DNA from 2 places in the Streptomyces sp. NPDC056883 genome. Region 1 is predicted to be linked to the other one. Evidence: riboswitches for the same ligand, from Rfam matches in the RefSeq annotation. Region 1 holds a riboswitch; the other holds the start of a gene.
What was found. A riboswitch is a leader RNA that binds a small molecule or an ion and turns the genes downstream of it on or off. The one in region 1 is predicted to bind ZMP and ZTP.
Positions count from the first base shown of each region.

Region 2: linked by a shared signal. The riboswitch ahead of ACFRU2_RS18695 (bifunctional 5,10-methylenetetrahydrofolate dehydrogenase/5,10-methenyltetrahydrofolate cyclohydrolase) and the one ahead of glyA (serine hydroxymethyltransferase) in region 1 are both predicted to bind ZMP and ZTP.

Region 1 covers NZ_JBHUBS010000005.1:78,144-85,389, reverse strand. The annotation lists gene ACFRU2_RS15010 (PLP-dependent aminotransferase family protein) at 1-512, shown strand, start outside; gene ACFRU2_RS15005 (hypothetical protein) at 750-1,589, opposite strand; gene ACFRU2_RS15000 (hypothetical protein) at 1,706-2,041, shown strand; gene ACFRU2_RS14995 (glutathionylspermidine synthase family protein) at 2,048-3,235, shown strand; gene rocD (ornithine--oxo-acid transaminase) at 3,275-4,480, opposite strand; ZMP/ZTP riboswitch at 4,590-4,680, shown strand; gene glyA (serine hydroxymethyltransferase) at 4,716-5,996, shown strand; gene trpS (tryptophan--tRNA ligase) at 6,568-7,246, shown strand, end outside.
Region 2 covers NZ_JBHUBS010000006.1:399,659-406,904, reverse strand. The annotation lists gene ACFRU2_RS18710 (hypothetical protein) at 1-1,038, shown strand, start outside; gene ACFRU2_RS18705 (RNA polymerase sigma factor) at 1,043-2,617, opposite strand; gene ACFRU2_RS18700 (class I SAM-dependent methyltransferase) at 2,831-3,592, opposite strand; ZMP/ZTP riboswitch at 3,683-3,783, shown strand; gene ACFRU2_RS18695 (bifunctional 5,10-methylenetetrahydrofolate dehydrogenase/5,10-methenyltetrahydrofolate cyclohydrolase) at 3,812-4,702, shown strand; gene ACFRU2_RS18690 (peptide MFS transporter) at 4,839-6,353, shown strand; gene ACFRU2_RS18685 (MAB_1171c family putative transporter) at 6,407-7,246, opposite strand, start outside.

The sequences.
Region 1 (7,246 bases):
CGCTCCAGGGACTGGACCCGGACCGGGTGGTGTACCTGGGTACGGCGAGCAAGTCCCTGGCGCCGGGGCTGCGGATGGGCTGGATGGTGGTGCCCGGGCCGCTGATGGACGAGGTGCTCGCGGTGAAGGGCCGGACCGACTGGAGCTCCAGCGCGCTGGACCAGCTGACGCTCGCGGAGTTCATCCGGTCGGGGGCGTACGACCGGCACGTGCGGGGGATGCGGCTGCGGTACCGGCGGCGGCGCGATGAGCTGGTGGCGGCGGTGGGGGACCGTGCGGCGGTCTCCGGCATCGCGGCGGGGTTGCACGCGGTGCTGGACCTTCCGCCGGGGGGTGAGCGGGCGGCGCTGCGGTCTGCCGCCTGGCAGGACCTGGGGTTGCTGCCGCTGTCCTTCTTCCGGCATCCGGCTGCGACGATGCCTCCCCGGGAGGCGCTGGTCGTCGGCTTCGGGACGCCGTCCCAGAGCGCGTGGGCGCCCACCTTGGCGGCGCTGGTCGCAGCCCTGCCGTGACGCAGCCCCCGCCGGGACGGGGCCCTGCGGGGGCTGTCCCCTACCCGCCCTTCCGTTCCCCGGGGCTCCGCCCCGGACCCCATGCGTGCGCTGCGCGCCCGCGCCCTCAAACGCCGGGCGGGCTGAAATTGCCCTGCGGGCCATCGGAGGCCGGCCAAAATCCAGCCCCTCCGGCGTTTGAGGAGCGGGGTCTGGGGCGGAGCCCCAGGAGCACCGGGCTGCGCCCGGGCTCCTTCCTCAAGCGCCGGACGGCTGAGATGGCTCCGCCGGTGGTTCGCCGAAGCGGGCCAGGGCCAGGGAGCCGGCCACGGCGACCACGAAGCCTGCGATCGCCAGCCAGGTCAGGCCCTCGCGGGTGCGGTCGCCCAGCCAGGCCACGCCCACCGCCGCCGGGCCGATCGTTTCGCCCAGCACCAGACCGGCCGTCGCCGCCGTCACCGAGCCCCGCGCCAGCGCGGAGGTGAGGAGGAGGAACGCGGCGCCGCCGCCGAGGAGGAGGGCGTAGAACGCCGGGTTGGAGAGGGCGGAGAGCGAGACGTCGTCGATGAGCCGGACCGCCACCTCCACCACCCCGAAGCCCGTCCCGGCGGCCAGACCCAGCGTCAGCGCCCGGCTGCGGTCCGGCAGTCCGCCCGCGACCGCCCCGACCACCAGCACCAGCCCGGCCACCGCCAGCAGCCCCAGCTTCAGCGCGAGCGTGCCCTGGCCCGAGCCCTCTTCCCCGGACGCCAGCCCGAGCATCACCAGCCCCGCGCACACCACCGCGACCGCGCCCCACTCCGTCCCGCTCAGCCGCACCTTCAGCAGCCGCGCCGCGACCACCGCGGTCACCGCGAGGCTGGCGGCGAGGGCCGCGCCCACCGCGTAGATCGGGATGTGCCGCAGGGCGATGATCTGGAGGACGAAGCCGACCGCGTCCAGCCCGAGTCCGGCGAGATAGCGCCACTGACGCAGCGCCCGCAGGAGGAGGGCGGTGTCGACCCCGGAGCCCGTTCCCGGCTCCGCGGCCCGCGCCGCCACCGCCTGCAGGACCGACGCCGTGCCGAAGCAGACCGCCGCACCGAGCGCGCAAATCATCCCAATGAGCACGAACCGACTCTAGGTCACGGATCCCGCGTCGGCCGGATTCCGTCGGCCGGGGCGGCCGTTCTAGTCTGTGCGCAGCCGGCCACCCCAGGGGGAGCGAACAGTCCATGGACAGCAGCAGTAGCAGCAGTAGTAGCGGTAGCAGCAGCGACACCGCGCGCACCGTGCGCCGCATGCGCTCCGGCACGGTCGCCCTCGGCGGCATGGGCCTGCTCGCCGCGGCCCTGGTGGCCTGTGGCAGCAGCAACGAGCCCGACAAGCGCTGCGCGGACCGCGCCACGCTGGAGAAGCTGAACTCCAAGGAGTGCAAGAGCGGCGGCCGCGGCGCGTACTACTACGGCGGCAGCGTCGCGAAGAACAAGGTCAGCGGCGGCAGCTTCGACAAGTCCGCCGTCACCCGCGGCGGCATCGGCGGCAGCCACAAGAGCTCCTCGGGCGGCTGATCCAGGGTGAAGCGCCACACCATCGAGCCCCGCCCCGACTGGCAGAAGACCGTCGAGGAGCAGGGGCTGATCTACCCCCTCACCCGCTACCCCGACGACTCCCTGCGTCCCTACTGGGACGAGAGCGCGTACTACTCCTTCACGCTCCCCGAGGTCGAGGCGCTGGAGAACGTCGTCGAGGAGCTGCACGCCATGTGCCTGGCCGCGGCCCAGCACATCGTCGACCACGACCGCTTCGCCGACCTCGGCATCACCGACCCGAAGCTCGCCGCGCTGATCGCCGAGTCCTGGCGGCGCCGCGCCGAACAGCCCTCGCTCTACGGCCGCTTCGACCTGCGCTACGACGGCACCGGCCCCGCCAAGATGCTGGAGTACAACGCCGACACCCCCACCTCCCTCGTGGAGGCGGCCAGCCCGCAGTGGTTCTGGATGGAGGAGCGCTTCCCCGGCGCCGACCAGTGGAATTCCCTCCACGAGCGGCTCGTCGACGCCTGGCGCCGTCAGGCGGAGCTGCTGCCGGCCGGCCCGGTGCACTTCGCGCACTCCGAGACCGACGAGCTCGGCGAGGACCTGATGACGGTCGCCTACCTCCAGGAGACCGCCGAGCAGGCCGGCATCGACACGCGGGAGCTGTCGGTGGAGCGGATCGGCTGGGACTCCCTGTCCGGCCGGTTCGTGGACGAGAAGCTCGGCTTCATCCGCGCGATCTTCAAGCTCTACCCGTGGGAGTGGCTGGCCACCGACGAGTTCGCCCCGCAGGTCCTCGGCACGTACGACCACGGCGGCGGCTCCGGCACCACCGCCTGGATCGAGCCCCTGTGGAAGATGCTGCTCTCCAACAAGGCGCTGCTGGCGGTCCTGTGGGAGCTCTTCCCGGAGCACCCGAACCTGCTGCCCGCCTACCTGGACGGCCCGCGCGAACTCGCCACGACCACCGGCTACGCGGCGAAGCCGCTGCTGGGCCGCGAGGGCGCGGGCGTCACCCTGCACCCGGTGGGCGGCGAGCCGTTCGCACCGGAGCAGGACGAGACGTACGTCTTCCAGGGCCTCGCCCCGCTGCCCGACTTCGACGGCAACCGGGTGGTGCTCGGCGCGTGGGTGGTCGAGGACGAGGCGGCGGGCCTGGGCATCCGCGAATCGGCGGGGCCGGTCACGGACGAGTACGCCCGCTTCCTGCCCCACGTCATTCTCTGACGGCACAGCATCCTCCAGCCGGGCGGCACCCCCTCCCGGCTATGCGCCGAGGACCGACCTGAGCTGGTCCAGCCCCCAGTCCAGGTCCTCCTTGGAGATCACCAGCGGCGGCGCGATCCGGATCGTCGACCCGTGGGTGTCCTTGACCAGGACTCCGAGCCCCATCAGCTTCTCGGAGATCTCCCGGCCGGTGCCGCGCGCCGGGTCGATGTCGACGCCCGCCCACAGCCCGCGGCCCCGTACGGCGGTCACGGCGCCGCCGCCGACCATCAGGTTCAGCTCCCGGTGCAGGTGGTCGCCGAGCTCGGTGGCACGCTGCTGGTACTCGCCGGTGCGCAGCATCGCGATGACCTCCAGGGCGACGGCGCAGGCCAGCGGGTTGCCGCCGAAGGTGGAGCCGTGCTCGCCCGGCTTGAACACGCCGAGCACGTCGAGGTCGGCCACCACCGCCGACACGGGCACGACCCCGCCGCCCAGCGCCTTGCCGAGGATGTACACGTCGGGTACGACCCCCTCGTGCTCGCACGCGAAGGTCTTGCCGGTGCGGCCCAGGCCCGACTGGATCTCGTCGGCCATGAACAGGACGTTCCGCGCGCGCGTCAGTTCCCGTACGCCCTGCAGGTATCCGGCGGGCGGCACGAGCACGCCGGCCTCGCCCTGGATCGGCTCCAGCAGCACGGCGACGGTGTTGGAGGTGACGGCGTGGGCGAGCGCGGTGAGGTCCCCGTACGGGACGATCTCGAAGCCGGGGGTGTACGGGCCGAAGTGGTCGCGGGCGTCGTGGTCGGTGGAGAACGACACGATGGTCGTCGTGCGGCCGTGGAAGTTGTCGGCCGCCACCACGATCTTGGCGTGGCCGTCCGGTACGCCCTTGACTTCGTACCCCCACTTGCGGGCGGTCTTCACCGCCGTCTCCACGGCCTCCGCGCCGGTGTTCATGGGCAGGACGGCTTCCTTGCCGCACAGCGCCGAGAGCTCGGTACAGAAGTCCGCGAAGCGGTCGTGGTGGAAGGCGCGGGAGGTCAGGGTGACCCGCTCCAGCTGGGCGCGGGCGGCGTCGAGCAGGCGGCGGTTGCCGTGGCCGAAGTTCAGGGCGGAGTACCCCGCGAGCATGTCGAGGTAGCGGCGGCCCTCCACGTCGGTCATCCACGCGCCCTCCGCCGTGGCGACGACGACGGGCAGGGGGTGGTAGTTGTGCGCGCTGTGCGCGTCGGCGGAGCGGATGGCATCAGCAGTTGTCGACACGGGGTCTCCGATCGTCCGTCAAGCCGGTGACGAGGGTGGCGTCACCCTCCATCCTCGCTCGAATGACGGACGGAGAAACCTTTCTTGCGGCGCGCCCGCTAAGGTGTCGGACACGCACGGCGACTGGCGCACGGAGAACCAACTCCGGGGGAGCCGTGCGCGCACGACCGCATACAGGGCCGCTCGCCTGGGCCTCGCGGGGACGAGATCCGACATCGACCCCGGAGGAACCGCCATGAGCGCGAACCACCCCCCGTACCGTCACCCCGCCCTGCTCGCGACCGACCCCGAGCTGGCGTCCTTCGTCGCCGCCGAGGAAACCCTCCAGGCGGAGACCCTCCGCCTCATCCCGAGCGAGAACTACGTCTCCTCGGCCGTGCTGGAGGCCTCCGGCACGGTGCTGCAGAACAAGTACAGCGAGGGCTACCCGGGCCGCCGGTACTACGAGGGCCAGCAGAACATCGACCGCATCGAGGCGCTGGCCGTGGAGCGGGCGAAGGGCCTCTTCGGAGTCGACCACGCCAACGTGCAGCCGTACTCCGGCTCCCCGGCGAACCTGGCCGTGTACCTGGCCTTCGCGAAGCCCGGCGACACGGTGATGGGCATGGCCCTGCCGATGGGCGGGCACCTGACGCACGGGTGGGGGGTCTCGGCGACGGGCTCCTGGTTCCGGGGCGTGCAGTACGGGGTCCAGGCCGACACCGGTCTCATCGACTACGACGCCGTACGGGACCTCGCGCTGGCGGAGCGGCCCAAGCTGATCTTCTGCGGCGGTACGGCGCTCCCGCGCACGATCGACTTCGAGGCGTTCGCGTCGATCGCGAAGGAGGCGGGCTCGGTGCTCGTCGCCGACGTGGCGCACATCGCCGGCCTGATCGCGGGCGGGGCCCACCCGTCCCCGGCGGGTCACGTGGACGTGATCTCGACGACCACCCACAAGACCCTGCGCGGTCCGCGCGGGGCGATGCTGATGTGCCGCGAGGAGCACGCGAAGGCCATCGACAAGGCGGTCTTCCCGGGCCTCCAGGGCGGCCCGCACAACCAGACCACGGCCGGTATCGCGGTGGCGCTCCACGAGGCGGCGCAGCCCTCGTTCGTGTCGTACGCGCACGCGGTCGTGGCCAATGCGAAGGCGCTGGCGGCGGCTCTGCTGGAGCGGGGCTTCGACCTGGTCTCGGGCGGTACGGACAACCACCTGATCCTGATCGACCTGACGGGGAAGTCGGTGTCCGGCAAGATCGCGGCGAAGGCGCTGGACCGGGCCGGGATCGTCGTGAACTACAACACGGTGCCGTTCGACCCGCGCAAGCCGTTCGACCCGTCGGGGATCCGGATCGGTACGCCGTCGCTGACCTCGCGGGGGCTTGGGGTCGAGCACATGCCGGTGGTCGCCGGCTGGATCGAGGGGGCCGTCTCCGCCGCCGCCAAGGGTGACGAGGCCGCCCTCGGTGCGATCCGCGCCGAGGTCGCCGCCCTCATGGCCGCCTTCCCGGCCCCGGGCCTCCCGCTGGCCTGACCCGTCCCGGGTGGGGTCTGGTCCCTGCGGGGCTGTCCCCTACCCGCCCTTCCACCGTTCCCCGGGCGCTGCCCGGACCCGCGCCTCAAACGCCGGCGGGGCTGGGTGCATCCCCGGGCTGCGCCCGGACCCCTCCTGGGGCTCCGCCCCAGACCCCGCGCCTCAAACGCCGGCGGGGCTGGAATTGCCCTCGGGGCAATCCAGCCCCGGTCGGGCAGATCCGGTCCCGCCGGGCACATCCCGCCCCTCCGGCGGAAATCCAGCCCCTCCGGCGTTTGAGGAGCGGGGGTCCGGGGGCTGGCCCCCGGGAACGGCTCCGCGCCGGCACGCCCGCGTCGGGCACATCCAGCCCCGCCGGCGTTTGAGGCGCGGGGGTGGGCGGCGCCCACGGAGGCTCGCGCAGCGGCACACGCCCTGACCTCGGCTAAAAGCGGTCGCTCGGCCGAGGCAAGATCCGGACGGGGCGCTACCGCCGGGTACCCGGGCGGGGGGCGGGCAGGGCCCGGGGGACCCGCCGGGTTCCGGCCAGTGGCGGGGCCGAGCCCGGTGTCACACCTGAGAGAATGGAGCCATGGCTTCTGATCGTCCTCGCGCGCTCTCCGGCATCCAGCCCACCTCCGGTTCGTTCCACCTCGGGAACTACCTCGGAGCCATCCGGCAGTACGTCGCCCTCCAGGAGACGCACGACGCCTTCTACATGGTCGTCGACCTGCACGCGATCACCATGCCGCAGGATCCGAAGGATCTGCGCGCCAATACCCGGCTGTCCGCCGCACAGCTCCTCGCCGCCGGTCTCGACCCCGAGCGCTGCACGCTCTTCATCCAGAGCCACGTGCCCGAGCACGCGCAGCTCGGCTGGGTCATGAACTGCATCACCGGTTTCGGCGAGGCCAGCCGGATGACCCAGTTCAAGGACAAGTCCGCGAAGAGCGGCGCCAACAACGCCACCGTCGGCCTGTTCACGTACCCGATCCTCCAGGTCGCCGACATCCTGCTCTACCAGGCGAACTCCGTCCCCGTCGGCGAGGACCAGCGTCAGCACATCGAGCTGACCCGGGACCTGGCCGAGCGCTTCAACCAGCGCTTCGGGCAGACCTTCACCCTCCCCGCCGCGCACATCGTCAAGGAGGTCGCGAAGATCTACGACCTCCAGGACCCGGCGATCAAGATGTCGAAGTCGGCGTCTTCCCCCAAGGGCCTGATCAACCTCCTCGACGAGCCCAAGGCCACCGAGAAGAAGATCAAGAGCG
Region 2 (7,246 bases), on a different contig from region 1:
GTCAGCGCGAGCGCCGGGGAGATCTACGTCAACCCGCTGCGCGGCTTCACGGACGGGGAATGGCGGTTCATCCTGGCGCACGAGATGCTGCACGCCGCCCTGCGCCACGGGGAGCGCCGCGGCGCCCGCGACCCGTACCTGCACAACGTGGCCGCCGACTACGTGGTCAACGGCTGGCTCGTCGAGATGGACGTCGGCGAGATGCCCGAGGGGCTGCTGCACGACCCGGCTCTCAAGGACCTCTCCGTCGAGGAGGTCTACGACCGGATCACGACCGACCTGCGCCGGATGCGCCGGCTCGCGACCCTGCGCGGCAAGGGCCGCGGGGACATCCTGGGCGAACCGCTGCCCCACCCGGGGAGCGGCCCGTACTCCGATCTGGACGACTTCTACCGGCGCGGCCTGGTCCAGGGCTTCGACCTGCACGAGTACGGGGAGCGCGGGCTGCTGCCCGCCGGGCTGATCCAGGAGATCCGGGCCCTGGCCCACCCGCCGGTGCCGTGGGACGCCCGCCTCGCCCGCTGGTTCGACGAGTACGTGCCGCGTCCCGTGCCCGTACGGTCCTACGCGCGCCCGGCACGCCGCCAGGCGTCCACCCCGGACATCCCCCGCGCGGGCCGGTACTTCCCGCCCGAGGAGATCGCCCGCTGCACCTTCGGGGTGGTGCTCGACACCTCGGGCTCCATGAACGCGGCCCTGCTCGGCAAGGCGCTGGGCGCCATCGCCTCGTACGCGGAAGCCCGCGACGTACCGGCGGCACGCGTCGTGTTCTGCGACGCGGCGCCGTTCGACGCGGGCTATATGCAACCGACCGAAATCGCCGGGCGGGTCCGGGTGCGCGGCCGGGGCGGCACGGTCCTGCAACCGGGCATCGACCTGCTCCTCCGGGCGGAGGACTTCCCGCCCGGAGCCCCCCTGCTGGTGATCACGGACGGGGAGTGCGACACCCTGCGGATCCGGCGCGAGCACGCCTTCCTGGTTCCGCAGGGTGCCTCCCTGCCGTTCACACCCAAGGGGCCGGTCTTCCGACTGACCTGAAGGTTTAGTCGAGGTAGTCGCGCAGCACCTGCGAGCGCGACGGGTGACGGAGCTTCGACATGGTCTTCGACTCGATCTGGCGGATGCGCTCACGGGTGACCCCGTACACGCGGCCGATCTCGTCGAGGGTCTTCGGCTGGCCGTCGTTGAGGCCGTAGCGCATGGAGACCACGCCCGCCTCGCGCTCCGAGAGCGTGCCCAGGATGGACTGGAGCTGCTCCTGGAGGAAGGTGAAGGAGACCGCGTCGGCCGGCACGACCGCCTCGGAGTCCTCGATGAGGTCACCGAACTCGCTGTCGCCCTCCTCACCCAGGGGGGTGTGCAGGGAGATCGGCTCGCGGCCGTACTTCTGGACCTCGATGACCTTCTCGGGGGTCATGTCGAGTTCCTTGCCCAGCTCCTCCGGAGTGGGCTCCCGGCCGAGGTCCTGGAGCATCTGGCGCTGGACACGGGCCAGCTTGTTGATGATCTCGACCATGTGGACGGGGATGCGGATGGTGCGCGACTGGTCGGCCATGGCACGCGTGATCGCCTGCCGGATCCACCAGGTCGCGTACGTGGAGAACTTGAAGCCCTTGGTGTAGTCGAACTTCTCCACGGCGCGGATCAGACCGACGTTGCCCTCCTGGATCAGGTCCAGGAAGAGCATGCCGCGGCCGGTGTAGCGCTTGGCGAGGGAGACCACGAGGCGGAGGTTGGCCTCCAGCAGGTGGTTCTTGGCCCGACGGCCGTCCTCGACGAGGATCTCCAGCTCGCGCTTGAACGCGGGCTTGTGGTCCTCCTCCTCTTCGAGCTTGTACTCGGAGAAGAGACCGGCCTCGATGCGCTTGGCGAGCTCCACCTCCTGCTCGGCGTTGAGCAGCGGCACCTTGCCGATGAGCTTGAGGTAGTCCTTGACGGGGTCGGCGGTGGCGCCGGCGACCATGACGGTCTGGGCCGGGGCGTCGTCCTCGTCGTCGTCGGACAGGACGAAGCCGGCGCTGCCGCCCGTCTTGGGCGTCTCCTTCTCGTCGCCCTCGTCCAGGTCCTCGGCTGCCCAGTCCTCGCCCTCGGAGACGGCGGCCTCGGCCTCGTCGCCGTCCTTGGCGGTCTTCTTCGTGGCAGCCGTCTTCTTCACGGCGGTCTTCTTCACGGCGGTCTTCTTGACCGTCCGCTTCTTCGGCGCGGCGGCGGCCTCTGCCGCCACCTCCTCCTCGGTCCCGGAGGCCGACGGGTCGGATATCGCCGCGGCGGGGGTGGGGGCGGCCGTCTTGCGCGCACCGATGAGGCGCGGCGGGGCGGCAGCCTTCTTGGCGACGGTGCGCGCGGGGGCGGCGGCCGCCTTGCGCGCCTTCTTGGCGGGAGCCTTCGTGGCGGGGGCGGCACTGACGTGCAGCGCGACGCCCTCCTCGTCCAGGACCTGGTTCAGGCTGCGCAGGACCCGCTTCCACTGGTCCACCGGGATGCGGCCGGCCTCGAAGGCCTGGCGCACGTCATCACCGTTGATGTGACCCTGCTCGCGGCCGCGCTCGACAAGCGCGACCAGGGCCTCGGATTCGGCGATCTCCGTGGGGAACGTACGGGACGGGCTGAGCGACACAAGGAGCCTCTCGTTGCGAACAGATAAGGGGTGGCGGGACATCATCGCGCGAACTCGGGAAACAGACCCGAGGGGGGTCTGTATTCCGGGCCGCACGAGGACACCTGTCGGTTCATCGCATGCCCGAGTAGATTCGTTACGCGCTGAATTGAGTGACCTGCGCCACGCCGTGACCGGGGGGCCGGTCGCGGGTGGTCGCGTCCGCCCGATTTGTCAGCCCGTTTTGCGGGCCTCGATGAGAAATCGGGCGGTGTGTGCGACGAACGGGCCTTCGCGCTCGATCTGTTCGTGCAGCTCGCGCAACCGGTCCCGATGCTGCCCGACCGTGAAGCCCGGCACCATCCAGATCACCTTCCTCAGAAAGTAGATCACGGCTCCGATGTCGTGGAACTCCGTCCGCAGCCGCTCGGAGCGCAGATCGACCACCTCCAGTCCCGCCTTCTCGGCCGCGGCGACCGCGTCGTCGGGGTGCCGGCCCCGCCGGACCTCCTCCGGTTGCGGGCCCAGGAAGTACTCCACGAGCTCGAAAACGCTCGCCGGGCCGACCTGCTGGGAGAGGTACGTGCCACCGGGCTTCAGCACCCGCGCGATCTCCTCCCACCAGATCGTCACCGGATGCCGGCTGGAGACGAAGTCGAAGGCCCCGTCGCCGAACGGCAGCGGCGGCTCGTCGGAGTCGGCGACCACCACCGCGCCCAGCGGATGCAGCAGTCTTGTCGCCTTGTCGATGTTCGGCGGCCACGATTCGGTGGCCACCGTCAGCCGGGGCAGGGGCCCGGCTCCGGCGAGCACTTCTCCGCCGCCGGTCTGGATGTCCAGGGCGGAGCCGACCTGCGCCAGGTGCCGCGCCAGGAGGCGCTGGTAGCCCCAGGAGGGGCGCTGTTCGGTGGCGCGGCCGTCGAGCCAGGAGAAGTCCCAGCCGTCCACGGAGACGGATTCCGCTTCGGCGACGAGATGGTCGAAAGTGCGCGTCATGTCTCGATCGTCCCAGGTCCGGGCCCGGTCATCCACCGGATTGCGCGGGGCCGGGGCGCACACCGGCCCCGCGCGGGTTCGCTTACACTTACGGCGGGCCGTGACTGGCGTTCGGGTGGATCACCACCGGGGAGCGGCCCGGCGTACTCCCGTATCCGGTACGCCGACTGCCGCGCGCCTGGGCGAACCGCGATCCCGCAGCGACGCTCAGGAGCCCCGATGACCACCCAGACGACTGCCCAGCAGGCACGGACCGCCACACTGATGGACGGCACCGCCCTCGCCCGCCGCATCTCCGAGCAGACCGCCGAGTACGCCGCGAAGATCACCGAGCGCACCGGAACGGCCCCCTGTCTGGCGACCGTGCTGGTCGGCGAGGACCCCGCGTCCGTCACCTACGTCCGCATGAAGCAGAACCGTTGCGCCAAGGCCGGGATCACCTCCCGCCACGTGGAGCTGCCGGCCGCGACGACCACCGAGGAGCTCGTCGCCACCCTGACCGCGCTCTCCGAGGACCCGGAGATCAGCGGCATCCTGCTCCAGCACCCCGTCCCGCACCACATCGACGAGCGCGCCGCCTTCGAGGCCATCGCCCCGGGCAAGGACGTCGACGGGGTCACCATGCACTCCTTCGCCGCCATGGGCTTCGGGCTGCCGGGCTTCGTCTCCTGCACCCCCGGCGGCATCATGCGGCTGCTGGAGGCCTACGACGTGGACCTGACCGGCAAGCACGCCGTGGTCGTCGGCCGCAGCGCGATCCTGGGCAAGCCGGCCGGCATGCTGCTCCTGGAGCAGAACGCCACCGTCACCTACTGCCACTCCCGCACCGTGGACCTGCCCTCCATCGTCCGCCAGGCGGACGTGCTGGTCGCCGCCGTCGGCAAGGCCGAGTTCATCCGCGGCGAGGACATCAAGCCGGGCGCCGTGGTCCTGGACGCCGGCTACAACGAGGGCAACGTCGGCGACGTCCACTTCGAGTCGGCCGCCGCCCGCGCCTCGCTGATCACCCCGGTCCCGGGCGGCGTCGGCCCGATGACCATCGCGGTGCTGCTGGAGCAGACCGTCCAGGCCGCCGCCGCCCAGGCCGGCCTGGCGCTCGCGGACCTCTGACCCGCGCCCCGCTCCCCTCGGTACGACGAACGCCCCGGGCCCTTCGGTCCGGGGCGTTCCGTTTCCCGCGGTAAGGGGCCGAAAGACCGATCCCGCCGCGCCGGGACGGGGCTCCACTGAATATGTGAAGCCTTCGATGGATATGCAGAAGATCTCGGGACCGGACGCGGCGGCGGTGGGCGGGAAGCGCCACCCGCGCGGGCTCGCCACCCTCGTCCTCGCCGAGCTGTGGGAGCGTTTCAGCCTCTACGGCATGGTCGCCATCCTCGTGCACTTCCTCGCCGCCTCCCGCGGCCACGGCGGCATGGGCCTCCACGAGGGCACCGCGGAGGCCGTGGAAGGCGTCTACATGGCCATGATCTCGCTGCTGGCGCTGCCCGGCGGCTGGATCGCCGACCGGTTCCTCGGCGCCCGGCGGGCCGTCCTGTGGGGCGGTGTGGTGATCATGGCCGGCCACGTCCTGATGGCCGTCCCGAACCCGGTGTTCGTCTGGCCCGGCCTGGTCCTCATCGTCATCGGCACCGGCCTGCTCAAGCCGAATATCTCCGCGCTGGTCGGCCGGCTGTACGCCGCCGACGACGACCAGCGGCGCGACGCCGGCTACTCGATCTTCTACATGGGCATCAACCTCGGCGCCGTCATCGCCCCGCTCGTCGTCGGCTACCTCGGCGAGGAGGTCAACTGGCACCTCGGCTTCGGCGCCGCCGCCGTCGGCATGGCCCTCGGCCTGGTCCAGTACGTCCTGGGCGGCCGGCGCCTGTCGGAGCAGCTGCGCGCGGAGCCCGTGGTCCGGCTCACCCCGGCCGAGCGGGCCAAGGTGGGCAAGTCCTCCGCGTACGGCCTGGTCTTCACCGCCGTACTGGTCACCCTGCTGGCCGCCTCGCACGCGCTGAGCATCGACACCATCACCTTCGTGCTGACGGTCGTCGCCGTGGTGGTCCCGGCGGGCGTGCTGCTCTCGATGTACCGCAGCCCCAAGATCGACCGGGTCGAGAAGACCCGGCTGCGGGCGTACGTCTGGCTCTTCCTGGCCGCCACGCTGTTCTGGCTGGTCTACGACCAGATGGGCAACGAGCTGAACATGTTCGCCGCCCAGAAGACCGACCTGTCCCTGCTCGGCTGGCACATCCCGGCGAGCTGGACCCAGTCGCTGCCCTCGCTGTTCGTGATCATCCTGGCCCCCGTCTTCGCGGCCTTCTGGGTGCGCCGGGGCAAGCACATGAGCACCCCGTTCAAGTTCGGCCTGGCCCTGCTGCTGACCGGCGCATCCTTCGTGGTCATGTCGGGCGCCGCGGCCATCGCCTCCAGCGGGGTCAAGGTCTCGCTGATGTGGCTGGTGGGCGTGTACGTGATCCAGGTGATGGGCGAGATGTGCCTGAGCCCGGTGGGCCTCTCGGTCACCACCAAGCTCGCCCCGCGGGCCTTCACCAACCAGATGATGGGCGTCTGGTTCCTCGCCGCCGCGACCGGCGACGCGATCGGCGCCCAGCTGCCCCGGCTCGACGCGGTCATCGGCCAGAGCTGGAACTTCCTGTGGCAGGGCGCCATGGTCATCGCGGCCGGCGCGGTGATGGTCCTCTTCACCAAGCGGCTCAAGGTCCTGACGGGCGAGGCGGCCGCGGCCCGCGAAGCGGTGGCGGCCGCGGCCTGACCGGGCCCGCGCACGAGGGCCCCGGTCCGGAGCCGGTGGCCGGTGGCCGGCGGTCAGGAGCGGGTGGCCCGGTTGCGGGCCCTGGCCACGATCGGGGAGGTCTGGAACACGTGGGCCAGCTCGGTCAGCGGGCGGGAGTCCAGGCGGTACGGGTGGCCCGGGAAGCCGGGGTGGGACTCGGTAGCGGGGGCGGTCTCCCGGCCCGCCTCCTGACCGGCCTCGGACCGGTGGGCCTCGGCCCGGTCGGCCTCCGCACGGAGGCGGCAGGCCGCCGCCAGCATGGCCGCGTCCGATACGAGGGCGGCCTCCTCCTCGGACCGGCCCTGAGCGCGCGCGGCCCCGTACGCCTCCTCGCGCACGGCGGGGTCGAACCAGCACCCGAGCGCCAGGATCCCGTCGTCGATCACCGATTCGCGGTGGACCAGCCGGATCCCGACCGGTGACCACCAGGTCAGCGGCACGGGCCGCAGCCCGCCCGGGGAGAACCCGCGCAACGCCGCCCAGAGCGGCCGCAGCCGCCGGTAGCGGCAGTAGTCCTTCCACGGAGCCGAACCGCCGACCAGCGGCACCAGGAATCCGGCGCCCACGAACAGGGCCGCCGCCGCGGCCAGCGGCGGGGCCACGGTGGTGGACAGGAAGTCCAGGTCCCCGCCGCTCCAGCGCGCGGTCATCGCCGTCCACTTCACCGCGAGGAAGGCCAGGTCGAAGGCGCCTCCCAGCATCAGCAGGGCAAGTCCCGTACGGAGCGGGCGCAGCGGCAGCGCCGAGGGGGACAGACGGCGCAGCCACTTGCGGCACAGCACCGTGAGTGCGGTGCTGCCCACGGTGTGCGCCGTCAGATAGCAGATGATCATCTCGCGCAGGTACGGGGTGTGGGCGTAGTACGTGTCCAT